Regions from separate parts of the Teichococcus aestuarii genome, predicted to be linked through region 1. Evidence: riboswitches for the same ligand, from Rfam matches in the RefSeq annotation. Region 1 holds a riboswitch; the other holds the start of a gene.
The links. A riboswitch is a leader RNA that binds a small molecule or an ion and turns the genes downstream of it on or off. The one in region 1 is predicted to bind thiamine pyrophosphate.

Region 1 (7,165 bases):
CCGCAGGCAGGCGGAGGGCGAGAGGCCGATGGCGGCGGCCAGCGCCGCGTTGCTCATCCGCCCGTCCGCGCGCAGCAGGCGCAGGATCTTGCGGTCCAGCGAGTCGAGGACGGTCTCCGGCATATTCTTTCAGGGATTCGCAGGAAATTCGAATGGTTCGGCGCGAATTCGCATGATGTTGCGCGGATCGCAAGCACCTGCCGCCGGTTCGCGCCTACGATACGCTTTCGTCACCAGCCCGTGAGGCTGTGGCGCGGCGGAGCGGAAGCACAATGAAGGTCCTCATTCTCGGTGCCGGCGTGGTCGGCGTCACCTCGGCCTACTACCTCGCCCGGGCAGGGCATGAGGTGGAGGTGGTGGACCGCCAGCAGGGCGCCGGGCTGGAGACCAGCTTCGCCAATGCCGGTCAGGTCTCCTTCGGCTATTCCTCGCCCTGGGCCGGGCCGGGCGTGCCGCTGAAGGCCGTGAAGTGGATGACGCAGAAGCACAGCCCGCTGGTGGTGCGCCCGCGGATGGACCCGGCGCAATGGTCCTGGCTGTGGCAGATGCTGCGCAACTGCACCGAGAAGGCCTACCAGATCAACAAGTCCCGCATGGTGCGGGTGGCCGACTACAGCCGCATGGCGCTGGCCGATCTGCGCGCCGAGACGGGCATCGAATACGACCACCGCGAGCGCGGCACGCTGCAATTGTTCCGCACGCAGCAGCAGCTCGACCATGTGGGCGACGATCTGCGCGTGCTGCGGCAGTACGACGTGCCCTTCGAGGTGCTGGACGCGGCCGGCTGCGTGGCGGCCGAGCCGGCACTGGCGCGGGTGCAGCACAAATTCGTGGGCGGGCTGCGCCTGCCGCAGGACGAGACGGGCGACGCGCATCTCTTCACCCAGCGCCTCGCCGCGCTCTGCGCCGAGATGGGGGTCACCTTCCGCTATGGCGTGGGCATCGAGCGGCTGATGCTGGAGGGCGGCGACATCGGCGGCGTGGTGACGGATGCCGGCGTGCTGACGGCGGACCGCTACCTGCTGGCCCTGGGCAGCTACTCCCCCACCCTGCTGGCGCCGTTGGGGCTGAAGCTGCCGGTCTATCCGGTGAAGGGCTACTCCCTGACCCTGCCGGTGACGGACGCCACCGCTGCCCCCGTCTCCACGGTGATGGACGAGACCTACAAGATCGCCATCACGCGGCTTGGCGACCGCATCCGCGTCGGCGGCACGGCGGAGATCGCCGGCTACGACATGCGACTGCACGATGAGCGGCGCGAGACGCTGCTGCATTCGGTGATGGATCTCTACCCGCAGGGCGGCGACCCGGCGCGTGCCCTGTTCTGGTGCGGCCTGCGCCCGATGACGCCGGACGGCACGCCCGTGATCGGCCCGACGAAGTTCCCGAAGCTCTTCCTGAACACCGGCCATGGCACGCTGGGCTGGACCATGTCCTGCGGCAGCGCGCGTCTGGCGGCCGATCTGGTGACCGGCCAGCGCCCCAACATCGAGCACGAGGACCTGGCCCTCAGCCGCTACGCCGCCTGAGACTCGCAGAAAAAAGAAGGGGTCCAGGGGAATTCCTTCCCCTGGCCTTTTCTACTGCTCGAAGATCCGGTGTTCCACCTTGTCGCCCGGCCGCAGGTTGAGCCGTTCGGCGGTGCCGGCGGCCAGTTCCAGCGTGGCGCGCACCAGCCCGCGGCTGTCGATGGTGGCGAGGCTGAGCGGCACGGTGCGCTCGGCGATGCGGTGGATGCGCCCATCCTCGCGGATGAACACCATGTCGAGCGAGGTGATGGTGTTCTGCATCCACATGCTGCTCTCGCGCGGCACGCCCCAGTCGAACAGCATCCCCTCATCCGGCTTCACCGACGGGCGGAACATCAGCCCGACGCGCTGCTGCTCCGGCGAGACGGCCATCTCGACGCGGAACTCATGGCGCTTGCCGTCGCGGGTGATGATGGCGAGCGGCTCCATGGGCAGGCGGGGCTGCGGCCCGGTCTGGGCCAGGGCCGGGCGGGTGAAGGCGGGGCGGGTGAAGGCGGCGAGCCCGAGCAGGGCCAGCAGGGATCGGCGGCGCATGGCGCTCCTTATGCCACACCGGCCAAGGGTTCCGGCAGCCCCTCCAGCGTGGCGGCGGCGAGGTGGCGGATCTCGCCGCGCACCGGCCCCGGGCGGGGCGCGTCCTGCAGGGTGGTGAACCAGCCCTCGGGCGGGTTGCGGCCGGCGGCGCGGTGGAAGCTGAGCGCCCGCAGCACCGCCTCGGCCCCGGGCGGCAGGCGGGCGGGCGGGTCGCGCCCGTCCAGCACGCCCCACACCCCTGCCCAGCAGCGCGCGACGGACCACGGGTTGTAGCCCCCGCCCCCCAGCACGATGAGGCGCGGCGCCTGCCCCATCACCGCCCGCACCGCCTGCCAATGGGCGTTGTTGGAGAGGCTGAGCTTGGCCAGCGGGTCCTCTTCCAGCGCATCGGCGCCGCATTGCAGCATGATGGCCTGCGGGCGGAGGTGGCGGATCACCGGCATCACCGCATGGTGCAGCAGGTAGGCGAATTCCGTGTCGTTCAGCCCCTGCGGCACGGGGATGTTGCGGGCGTGCCCTCCGGCGCGGTCCTCCAGCAGGCCCGTGTACGGCCAGCGCCCCGCCTCGTGGATGGAGAGGGTGAAGACGCGCGGATCATCATGGAAGGCGTCCTGAACCCCGTCGCCGTGATGCGCGTCGATGTCGAGGTAGAGGATGTTGGTCAGGCCGAGGTCCAGCCAGGCGAGCAGGCCGAGCACCGCGTCGTTCAGGTAGCAGAAGCCGCTGGCACGGTCCGGCCGGCCGTGGTGGGTGCCGCCCCCTGGCACATGCACGGTGCCGCCCTGCGCGGTGAGGCGCGCGGCCAGCATGACACCGCCGGCCCCGGTCGCGGGGCGGCGGAACACCTCGCGATAGACCGGGTTGCCGCGCGCGCCGATGTGGTGGCGCTCGCGCGCTTCGGGCGGCACGTCCTGCGCCGCCTCGGCGGCCACCAGCGCCGCGATGTAGTCCGGGTGGTGGAAGCGGGCGAGCTGCTCCGGCGTGGCGCGCGGGCTGTCGATGTAGCGGGCCGGGTCCAGCCAGCCCAGCGCGCCGATCAGGTCCAGCGCCGTGGAGACGCGGGGGATGGCGAGCGGGTGCTTCGGCCCGTAGGTCGATTTGCGGTAGATCTCGGACCCGATCAGCAGCGGCGCTTCCATCGGCGCAGCATGTGGGGCGGCGCCCCGCTTCGCAAAGGGTCGGCTTGCGCCGCTGTCATCGCAGCGGCATAGAGTTGTCATCCTCCGGGGGGAGTCCGATTCGCGGGCTGAGAGGCAGGGATGGGCCCTGCGACCCCTAGAACCTGATCCGGGTCATGCCGGCGAAGGGATCGGTGATCGCAATGGCGCCCTCGCTTGGCGTGTCCCTGCCTGGAATCCGTCTCGGCGGCCGTGCCGTGCTCGGCCGGCTCACGCTCGATTTCGCCGGTGGCGAGGTCACGGCGCTGCTCGGCCCCTCCGGCGTCGGCAAATCCACCCTGCTGCGGCTGCTGGCCGGGTTGCTGCCGGCGCCCGAGGGCACCCGCATCGCCCCCGCCGATGGCCTGAAGCTGGCTGGCCGCATCGCCTGGATGGGCCAGCAGGACCTGCTGCTGCCCTGGCTGACGCTGGCGGAAAATGTCGGCCTCGGCGCCCGGCTGCGCGGGCAACGCCCCGATGCGGCGCGGGCGCGCGACCTGATCGCGGCGGTGGGGCTGGCGGGGCGCGAGCGCGCCCGCCCGGCCGAGCTTTCGGGCGGCATGCGGCAGCGCGCGGCGCTGGCCCGCACGCTGATGGAGGACCGCCCCTTCGTGCTGATGGACGAGCCCTTCTCGGCGGTGGACGCGCCGACCCGGCACCGCCTGCAATCCATGGCCGCCGAATTGCTCCAGGGACGCACCGTGCTGCTGGTGACGCACGACCCGCTGGAGGCGCTGCGCCTCGCCCACCGCGTGCTGGTGCTGCGCCCCGGCGCGGACGGCGCCGTGCCCGAGGACCACCCGATGCCCCCCTCGCCCCCGCTGCGCGCCGCGCACGACCCGGATGTGCTGGCCGCCCAGGCGGCGCTGCTCGAGCGGCTGGCGGAGGCGGCATGAGGCCGCTCATCGCCGCGATCGGCCTGCTGCTGGCCTGGGAAGGCTATGTGTGGTGGAGCGAGGTGCCCCCCTTCCTGCTGCCGGCGCCGACGCGCGTGGCCGCGGCGCTGGTGGCGCGGTGGGACATCCTGCTCGGCCATGCCGGCACCACCGCCACCGAGATCGTCCTCGGCCTGCTGCTCGGCACGCTGCTCGGCATGGGCACGGCGCTGCTGCTGGCAGCCTGGCGCGGCGCGCGGCGCTGGGTGCTGCCGCTGCTGATCGCCAGCCAAGCCATCCCGGTCTTCGCCATCGCGCCGCTGCTGGTGCTGTGGCTGGGCTATGGGCTGGCCAGCAAGGTGGCCATGGCCACGCTGATCATCTTCTTCCCCGTCGCCACCGCCTTCTATGACGGGCTGCGCCGCACCGAGCCGGGCTGGCTCGACCTCGCCGCCACCATGGGCGCCGGGCGCGCCGCGGTGCTGTGGCGCATCCGCGTGCCGGCGGCGCTGCCCGGCCTGGCCTCCGGCCTGCGCGTGGCCGCGGCCGTGGCGCCCATCGGCGCCGTGGTGGGCGAGTGGGTCGGCGCCTCGGCCGGGCTCGGCTACGTCATGCTGCAGGCCAATGGCCGCAGCCAGACGGACATGATGTTCGCGGCGCTCACCCTCCTGGCCGCCATGGCCATGGCGCTGTGGTTCGCCACCGACCGGCTGCTGCGGGCGCTGCTGCCCTGGCAGCCCGACCAGCTTTCCGAAGAAGCGTGAGGAAACCCATGACCCCGATCTCCCGCCGGGCGCTGCCGGCGCTCGCCGCCCTCGCCCTGCCCGCCGCCACCGCCGGGGCCGCCCAGGCCCAGTCACCGGCCCAGTCCCCGGCCCAGTCCCCGGCGCCCGCCGCCACCCCGGCCAAGCTCACCCTGCTGCTGGACTGGTTCGTCAACCCCGACCACGCGCCGATCATCGTGGCGCAGGAGGGCGGGCACTTCGCCCGCGCCGGGCTGGAGGTGCGGCTGGTGGCGCCGGCCGACCCGAACGACCCGCCCCGGCTGGTGGCGGCCAAGCAGGCCGATCTCGGCGTCTACTACCAGAAGAACCTGCACTTGGCGGTGGACCAGGGCCTGCCGCTGGCGCGCGTCGGCACGCTGGTGGCCACGCCCCTCTCCACCCTCTCCGTGCTGCGCGACGGCCCGGTGAAGCGGCTGGAGGACCTCAAGGGCAAGAAGGTCGGCTTCAGCACCGCCGGCTTCGAGGAAGTGGCGCTCGACACCATCCTCGGCACGGTGGGCCTCTCCTCGCGCGACGTGACGCTGGTCAACGTCAATTTCGGCCTGTCCTCGGCGCTGATGTCCGGGCAGGTGGATGCCATCCTGGGCGGCTTCCGCAATTTCGAGCTGCACCAGATGGAGATCGAGAAGCGCCCCGGCCGCGCCTTCTACCCCGAGCAGCACGGCATGCCGATCTATGACGAGCTGATCTACGTGGCGCACCGCGACCGGGTGAAGGACCCCGCGCTGCGCCGTTTCATGGACGCGCTGGAGGCCGCCACCACCTTCCTCGTCAACAACCCGGAGGAGAGCTGGACCATGTTCATCGCCGGCCAGCGGCGGGAGCTGGACAACGAGCTGAACCGCCGCGCCTTCAAGGACACGCTGAACCGCTTCTCCCTCGCCCCCGCGGCGCTGGACGCCAACCGCTACCAGCGCTTCGCCCGCTTCCTGGAGGGGCGGAAGATGATCCGCGCCGTGCCGCCGCTGGAGCAGTATGCGGTGGAGCTGCCGGTGGCCTGACGGCGTCATTACCGATCTAGGTATATATTCCTTTACTACGGTGCGGCCCTTTTGCTAGGAAAATAAGCCTTAGCGAAAGGGTTCGCCATGCTCTCCGCCGCGCAATTCCAGCAGCTTTTCCCCGAGGCGCCCGAGGCGCACCGCAGCGCCTTCCTCGCCTCCGCCACGGCGCTGTTCCACCAGGCCGGGCTGCACGCCCGGCCGGCGCGCTGCCATTTCTTCCTGGCCCAGCTCGGCCATGAATCGGAGGGGCTGCGCCGGGTGGAGGAGGATTTGTCCTATTCCGCCGCGCGGCTGATGCAGGTGTGGCCGGCGCGCTTCCCCACCCTGGCGGCCGCCACGCCCTGCGCGCGGAACCCCGAGGCGCTGGCCGAGCGCGTCTATGGCGGCCGCATGGGCAATGACCGGCAGGGCGATGGCTACCGCTACCGCGGGCGCGGCTATCTCCAGCTCACCGGGCGGGATGCGTACCGCGCCGTGGGCGCCCTTGCCGGCCTGCCGCTGGAGGCACAGCCCGAGCTGGCCGCCACGCCGCAGCACGCCCTGGCGGTGGCCTGCGGCGTCTGGGTCTGGAAGGCGCTGAACCCCTATTGCGACGCGGGGGACTTCACCGGCCTCAGCCGGCGCATCAATGGCGGGCTGGTGGGGTTGCAGGACCGCTTCGCCTGGCTGGCGCGCGCCCAGGCCTGCCTGCCCTGGCCGGGGCTGGAGCAGGTGCGCGCCGTGCAGCGCCTGCTCCGCGCGCGCGGCCTGTATGACGGCTCGATCGACGGCATCCTCGGCCGCCGCAGCCTGGCCGGGCTGGCGGTGCTGCGCGCCGAGGCCGGGCTGCCGCCGGGCGGGCTGGATGGCGCGGTGCTGGCCCTGCTGCCGGCCGGGGATGGCGCCGCGCCGGCACGCGCCGCCTGAGCGGCCCCACACTCTCAAGTTGACTTTAGCCCGGCCGCCATGCGCTGATTTCGCCCGACAGGGAGGAAGAAACAGGCGTGGCCGACCGGGCGAAGCTCTGGTCCGTCTCCGCGCTGGCGCGCGAGTTCGGGCTCACCGCGCAGGCGCTGCGCTTCTACGAGGCGCGCGGCCTGCTGCACCCCCGCCGGCAGGACGGGGCGCGGGTCTATGACTACCGCGACCATGCCCGGCTGCGGCTGATCCAGAAGTTCCGCCACCTTGGCTTCTCCCTGGAGCAGATCGGCGAGTACCTGGCGCAGTACCGCGCCGGTCGGCCGAATGCCGCGCAGTTCCGCCTGGGCCTCGCCCGCATCGAGGCGCGGCTGGCCGATTTGC
Region 2 (7,165 bases), on a different contig from region 1:
GTCACGGCCACTGTGGGACTAATGGCGAAGCTCGCCCTTGGCTGAGGCTCATCAGGCTGCGGGTGGATGGTCTACTGGCCCAGGAACCGACCAAGCGCCTTACGCGGGTTGCGCGGAGTAGCTTCCCAGTATCCAATTTCGTGGCCTTGTTTATAGGTCCTCCAAAACCCGATAATCTTAGCGTCTCGCGTCAGCCGGGTCGTAAAGCGGCAGTTGCCACAGTGGCAGGCCAGAGCCGCCACGACCCAGCTCCGATATCCAGCTTTTTCAGGTTAGATGAAGACCAGAAGAAAGCCGGCCAGTCAGGCAATGTGCGCGGCGCGGCCGGCGCGGTGGCCGAAGGCCATCACGGCACCGCTCACGGCCACGCACAGGACGAGGGGCACGGACCATCCCCCAGACAAGTTGTGCAGCATCCTAGCGGCGGGCGGGGCCGCGGCCGCGACAAGGTAGCCGACGCTCCGCGCCATGCCCGACAGCGCGGCGGCTGATGAAGGCCAGACCGAGGATAGAGGTCGCGGCCGAGCCGAAGCCGGACATCACCGTCCACAGCAGAGCCCACCCGGGCAGCAGGAGAAGGCCCAGGAATGCTACTGTCGTGAACCTCGCCGCCATCATCGCTTCACGATCGAAGTCAACGACCGTTGTTGCGCTGGACAAAGCGGGTGACGGCGGGAAAGGCGAGCGGCCGGGCTTCCCCGCCGGATGGCCCTACCGCGTCTCTGCCAGCGGCACGTAGAGCTTGCCGCCCTCTCGGAACTTCTGCGCCATGGCTTCCATTCCTTCCTTCTGCGCCTCGGCGCGGATGTCGTGGGAGATGCGCATGGAGCAGAATTTAGGGCCGCACATGGAGCAGAAATGCGCGGTCTTGTGCGCCTCCTTTGGTAGCGTCTCGTCATGGAAGGACCGCGCCGTATCGGGGTCGAGGGAGAGGTTGAACTGGTCCTCCCACCGGAACTCGAAGCGCGCGCGGGACAGCGCATCATCGCGCAACCTCGCGGCCGGATGGCCCTTGGCGAGGTCCGCTGCATGGGCCGCAATCCGATAGGTGATAACGCCCGTCTTCACGTCGTTCCGGTCCGGCAAGCCGAGATGCTCCTTCGGCGTGACGTAGCAGAGCATGGCGCAACCGAACCAGCCGATCATGGCCGCACCAATACCCGAGGTGATGTGGTCATAGCCGGGGGCGATATCGGTCGTCAGCGGCCCGAGGGTATAGAAAGGCGCCTCGCCGCAGGTGGCAAGCTGCTTGTCCATATTGGCCTTGATCTTATGCATGGGCACGTGGCCCGGGCCCTCGATCATCACCTGGCAATCCTTTGCCCAGGCCACCTGCGTCAGCTCGCCCAGCGTCTCCAGCTCGGCGAACTGCGCGGCGTCGTTGGCATCGGCGATGGAGCCCGGGCGCAGTCCGTCGCCAAGCGAGAAGGACACGTCATAGGCGCGGCAGATCTCACAGATTTCCTCGAAATGCTCGTAGAGGAAGCTCTCGCGGTGATGGTGCAGGCACCACTTCGCCATGATGGAACCACCGCGCGAAACGATCCCCGTCACGCGGCTGGCTGTCAGCGGCACATGCGCAAGCCGCACTCCGGCATGGATGGTGAAGTAGTCCACCCCCTGCTCAGCCTGCTCGATCAGCGTGTCCCGGAATACCTCCCAGGTCAGATCCTCGGCGACGCCGCCCACCTTCTCCAGCGCCTGGTAGAGCGGCACGGTGCCGATGGGTACGGGCGCGTTGCGAAGGATCCAGTCGCGGATGTTGTGGATGTTGCGGCCGGTGGAAAGGTCCATCACCGTGTCTGCGCCCCAGCGGATCGCCCAGACCATCTTCTCCACCTCCTCGGCCATGGAGGAGGTGACGGCGGAATTGCCGATATTGGCGTTGATCTTCACCAGGAAGTTCCGGCCGATCGCCATCGGCTCCAGCTCCGGGTGGTTGATGTTGGCGGGGATGATGGCGCGGCCGCGCGCCACCTCATCCCGCACGAATTCGGGGGTCACGAAATCGGGGATGGCGGCGCCGAAATCCTCGCCGTCGCGCTCCAACGCCGCGCGAGCCTGGGCGCGGCCGAGGTTCTCGCGAATGGCGACGTATTCCATCTCCGGCGTGATGATGCCAGCGCGGGCATAGGCCAGCTGGGTAACCGCCTTGCCGCCCTTGGCCCGCAGCGGGCGATGGCGGATAGGGAAGCTCGGAGTGAGGCGGTCGGGGGAGACGAAGCCGTTGTCCTCAGGCTTCACCTCCCGCCCGTCATAGGCCTCGACATCGCCGCGCGCCTCAGACCAGGTCCTGCGATGGCGGGGCAGGCCGCGTTCGATGGCGATCTCGGCGGCGGGGTCGGTATAGGGGCCGGAGGCGTCATAGACCGTTACCGCAGGCTCACCCGCGCTCGGGTGAAGGGCAATCTCCCGCATCGGAACGCGGAGCTCCGGGTGCCGGATACCCGGCTTGAAAACCTTGGTGGAGGCCGGGAGCGGGCCGGTCGTGACGGTCGGCACACCAGATTCGGGGGGCCTGCTGATGGTTCGGGTCGACATGTGCCAAAGCTCCTTCGCATCCGCTACGGAGACCCAGCGCTGGCACGGAAAGATGGAGGACGCCCTACCCACGCAGGAACGTGGGGAAAGCCCCTTTTGAGGAGCCACGGCAGCCGCACCGTCCCTACGCCAGCATGAACTGGATCAGGTTCAACGGGTCACTGCGCTGCCAATGGCGAGCAGTATCTCAGCCCCTTGTCGGGACCCCCCAGGTGACAAGGGAAACTCGACCAGACGACGCCGGATTGTCAACAGGCCCTAGCTGGTGATGATCCGGGCGCGCTCACTACGCCCGAATTCTACTCATCTCTGACCTCAGCCGCAGGTGCTGCGACATGATAAGCATGGTTTATCGTGTCTAAAGCCGTGAGGTAGTTGATTGCCGCATTGCTGCGTCTCCGGACGTTCTTGACGTGACAGGCTACCGCAGGTCCACCGACCGACATCCAGGCCCGCATCAGTCAGGATGCTGCGGCTGGCTGATCCACTACCTCTCCAGCCCTTCGACGCAAGTCCATCGGCATCGATATCGTTAGCCAGACAGGCTATGATGAGACGATATCCGCTTCCTTGAGTTCACAGCCGAAAGTGCCTTCCGTGTCACCTCCCCGGAACGATCGCCAGCGGCCTTCCCGCCGCCGTGGCTTCGATGATGACGATTACTCCGGTCGTCCGAGCTTCCCTTCCCTACCAAGCTTTGGCGGCGGCTTTGCCACGCCCGAGCTGAGGGCCACGGTGAAGTGGTACAATGCCGAGAAGGGTTTCGGTTTCGTTGAACTGGCCGATGGATCGGGCGACGCCTTTCTCCATGCCAACACTCTGCAGGCTTCCGGCGTCCAGGCTGTCAGCCCCGGTGCGTCGATGCAGGTGCGGGTGGGACAGGGACAGAAAGGGCGGCAGGTCGACCAAGTTCTGTCCCTGGACGAAAGCACGGCCAGCCCTGTGGCGCCACAGCGTGACGCTTTCCACACCCGGCCGGCGCGGCCACGGGAAGCGCGGCGGACCGTTGATCTGAGTTCCGCGGTTGAGATGATGGGCACTGTGAAGTGGTACAATCCTGACAAGGGGTTTGGCTTCATCAGCCCGCAGGATGGCGGCAAGGACGTCTTCGTCCATGCGACGGCCCTGGAGCGAGCGGGCGCCTCCATGCTCCAGGAAGGCCAGGTCGTCCGCATGCAAGTGGTGCAGGGCTCTAAAGGTCCGGAAGTCGGCCTGCTTCAGATCGACTGATCCGGGCTGTGAGGACGGCACAGAATGGAGCCTCGCGCTCCGTTAAGGGCCGCCTCCTTTAAGTGGCGATAGCCACCGACGGTCCGTCTCCCGCCGCATTCACCCCGCTGAGTGCGGCCGAACGGGCGGCAGCTTGACCAGCCGCTAGCCTAACCGCTCCATCTGCTCCAGCACGCGGTCGGCTGCCTGCTCCGGCGCGGGGCAGGCAAGGGTCCACCCCAGCGGCCGGCCCTCCAGGCTGTAGCGCAGCGCGTAGCGGATGCTCTCCAGCACGGCGTCGCGGTCGGCGCCCTCGAGATCGTCCAGGTTGATGTCAGCCACGGCGCGTTGCGAGCCGGCAGCCTTTCCGTAGATCCTAAACCTTTGATCGTGTTTAAGACATAATTTGCGCTCGGAAAATTTTTAGAGGTGTCCAGCAAGCCCCCAACGGGAGGCCATCACCGTGAACGGAAACAGAACAAGAGATTTGGATATGGCGCTGCCTCAGCTTGCTCCGACGCTCGCCCATCCTACTGCCTTCAGCAGCCTCTTGAGCCTCTCTGCGCTTGCCGGCGGCGCGACACTGCCTTGCCAGAGCCCTTCACCCCCCTGGCCTTCTTCTAGTTTTTCATAGGAATCTGAGGCTGACCGGAGCTCGGTATCGCTTGGCTTGGTCCAGTCGGCAGGCGCCCGGAACAGGTAGGCGTTCGTCACCTGTACCCATCGGCCGTCTGCCACGGTGCCGCGCGGGATCCGCAGCAGGATGCCGGCCTCCTCCAGGCGCCTGACCGCCTCTTGAACCGTCGAGCGCGCCAGCCGGGCCTCCTGGGCGATCTGCGCCAGGGCCGGGTCGCACGCTCCCGCCCTCCCCTGCCCCCGGTAGAGCAGCGTCCAGAGCACGCGCAGGGCTGTCTCTCGCAGCTCGCCGCCATGTCGGCCGGAGCCGCGGCGATAAGTCTCCCGCTCCCGGCGGCGGGCGGCCTCCATGAGCCTGATACGGTCGGCGTGGCCGAGGTGCTGGCGCTGCCAAGCGGCCACAGGGTGGCAACCGGCCCGCGCGGGCCGGCGGTGGTGGATGGGCATGGCTTCTGCCAGCCCGCAGGACGCAGGTTCCCCGCACCGCAAGAGGCTTGCGATTTCGAAGCCGAGCGCATAGCCTGGGGTTCTCACACCTGCTTGGCCATGCGTCGGGTTATGAAGGGGGTCGGTTCTGCTTCGGCGGGGCCGGCCCTTTTCTATTTCTGGCCGGCGGGATTGCGCGGCCGGGGAATGATTCCAGCCGCGCGCCCATGTGACAAGCCAAATAATTTCAGTAGCTTACAAGCATTCTTGCTTACTTTCTTACTTTCTTTCGCGAAAGAAAGGAGCGCTAACCGCCCATTTTTCCTAAATATTCCTGGAGCGCAGCCTCGATGATCTCCTGCTTTGAAACCTGCGACCGGTGCGCATACTCGCGCAGGCGGGCGACGGTGCTGGATTTCACGCGCGACGTGAGCTGCACCAGCGGGTCATTTTCAGGCCGCTTTGGCGGTTCAGCATGCACCTCGCCCTTTCTCACCAGCAGGTCGGGCGTGAGGCGCGCAGCAGGCTTCGGGGCTTGGCTCATTTCGACACTCGGGCGAGACGGGTTGCGATGTAGGCCCAGAGCTGGGCGATCTCATCGGCAGCGGGCGACTTGGCATCCACCTCGCAGGCAGTGCGGCCATCGGTCATGCTGGCGGCGAAGTCCACCCGATTGTGCACGTCCACCGGAGCAAGCGGGCCGTGCTGGCTGAGGGCGCGCACTGCATCAACCTTCAGCTTGGACCGGGTGACGGCCTGGTTGACCACGAACACCATGCTCTTCTTGGCACCCTCCACCAGATCCACCGTGGCGCCGACTGCGCGCAGATCGTGGGGGCTGGGCTTGGCCGGGATCAGCACCAGATCAGCCTCGGCCACTGTCGCGGCGATGCTCTCGGTGATGGCAGGCGGCGTGTCGATCAGGCAGAGGGCGATGCCTGCGTCCTCCAGCGCCGCCAGAGTGGCACGCAGTCCCTCGGGCAGTACCCGCACCAGGACCGGCGTCTCAGCTTCGCGGACGCCGAACCAGCCGGAGAGGTTCGCCTGGGGGTCGGTGTCGATCATGGCGACGGGCGCCATGCCCTGCCGCTCCGCCTCTACGGCGAGGTGCCCGGTCAGGGTGGTTTTGCCCACCCCTCCTTTCTGGCTGGCGACCACAATGGTTTTCAACGCTCTACCCTCCGCCTGAAAGCCTGCTTGCTTACATGCCAGCAGGCTTTCTTTCATGGTAAATGATGAAAGCATATGGGCAGGTCTAGGGCAACTTGTCGTCAAAAAAGCAAGCTTTCATGTAAGTAAGAAAGCTTTCAGGCTTACTTTCTTGCCAGCCGCGTCCTACCCTTCCATCCGCTTCCCCGCCTCGATCCAATCGCTGTTCGGCGTCCGCTTGGCCGGCCGCCAGTCCACAGGAAACACCTGCCCCGCCTTGGTGCCGTTCGGATCCGTGGTCCAGCCGCCGCTGGCGCAGCCGGTGGACCAGTGGCAGCGTCCCTCGACGAGCGCGCCGTCCGGCCCCGGCCAGCGGGCGTTGATCCAGTGGCCGGTGCGGTAGGCGGAGGCGATGGAGGTCCAGTTGGCCATGTCGTGCTCCGGTCCGTGCAGCCGGGGCGCACGGCGAGGTGCAGGGTGGCGAAGGCGGAGGCGGCGGGGATGGTGTAGGGGCTGTCTGCCGAGACGCTCGAATGTTCGGACACTTGGCTACGCCAAATGGCCTTCAAGTCCCTCAAACTGGTGGATCGCAACTGATCCGGTATACTGAGCCCGCAGTATGGGAGCCCGGCACTTGCCGCATCGCCTTGCCCTGTATGTCGACTTTGACAACGTGTTCAGCGCGCTCTGCGCCCAGGCTCCAGAAGCGGCGGAGGCATTTGTCCTGGAGCCCGCCCGATGGCTTGAGTGGATTGGAGGCCGGCCCTCTGAGGGTACCGACGGGACATGTTCCTCCGGCCGCATCCTGATCAGGCGCTGCTACTTGAACCCGAATGGCTCGCTGCTCCTGCAGAATGGTGAGCGCGTGTTCTTCGGCAGCTTCCGCGCCAATCTGGTGCGCGCGGGCTTCCAGGTCACCGATTGCCCGCCCCTGACCCGCGGCGGCAAGACCAGTGCCGATATCGTCATGGTCATGGATATGCTGGATGCCATTCACCACAGCACCCACTTCAATACATTTGTCATCGTCTCCAGCGATGCTGACTTCACCCCAGTTTTGCAGCGGCTCCGCGCGCATGACCGGCGGACTGTGGTCGTATCGATAGGCAGTGCTGCCGACGCTTATCGGGCAGCGGCGGACGAGGTGATCGGACCAGAGGTGTTCATCCGGAACGGGCTGGGCCTCATACAAGAGCAGCCTGTT

Region 2: it holds a riboswitch for thiamine pyrophosphate, as region 1 does, so the genes downstream of both, thiC (phosphomethylpyrimidine synthase ThiC) here and ACFOY6_RS21510 (ABC transporter ATP-binding protein) in region 1, are expected to answer to the same signal.

Annotation. Positions count from the first base shown of each region.
Region 1 is NZ_JBHSCH010000085.1:9,209-16,373, reverse strand. Features, by position in the region: gene ACFOY6_RS21530 (Lrp/AsnC family transcriptional regulator) at 1-123, opposite strand, end outside; gene ACFOY6_RS21525 (D-amino acid dehydrogenase) at 273-1,529, shown strand; gene ACFOY6_RS21520 (DUF192 domain-containing protein) at 1,581-2,063, opposite strand; gene ACFOY6_RS21515 (acetoin utilization protein AcuC) at 2,072-3,202, opposite strand; TPP riboswitch at 3,280-3,390, shown strand; gene ACFOY6_RS21510 (ABC transporter ATP-binding protein) at 3,385-4,116, shown strand; gene ACFOY6_RS21505 (ABC transporter permease) at 4,113-4,859, shown strand; gene ACFOY6_RS21500 (ABC transporter substrate-binding protein) at 4,868-5,881, shown strand; gene ACFOY6_RS21495 (hypothetical protein) at 5,969-6,790, shown strand; gene ACFOY6_RS21490 (MerR family transcriptional regulator) at 6,868-7,165, shown strand, end outside.
Region 2 is NZ_JBHSCH010000067.1:12,635-19,799, forward strand. Features, by position in the region: gene chrA (chromate efflux transporter) at 1-45, shown strand, start outside; gene thiC (phosphomethylpyrimidine synthase ThiC) at 712-2,541, opposite strand; TPP riboswitch at 2,645-2,762, opposite strand; gene ACFOY6_RS19800 (cold-shock protein) at 3,277-3,771, shown strand; gene ACFOY6_RS19805 (hypothetical protein) at 3,916-4,092, opposite strand; gene ACFOY6_RS19810 (hypothetical protein) at 4,255-4,833, opposite strand; gene ACFOY6_RS19815 (ribbon-helix-helix protein, CopG family) at 5,120-5,356, opposite strand; gene ACFOY6_RS19820 (AAA family ATPase) at 5,353-6,039, opposite strand; gene ACFOY6_RS19825 (hypothetical protein) at 6,148-6,393, opposite strand; gene ACFOY6_RS19830 (NYN domain-containing protein) at 6,596-7,165, shown strand, end outside.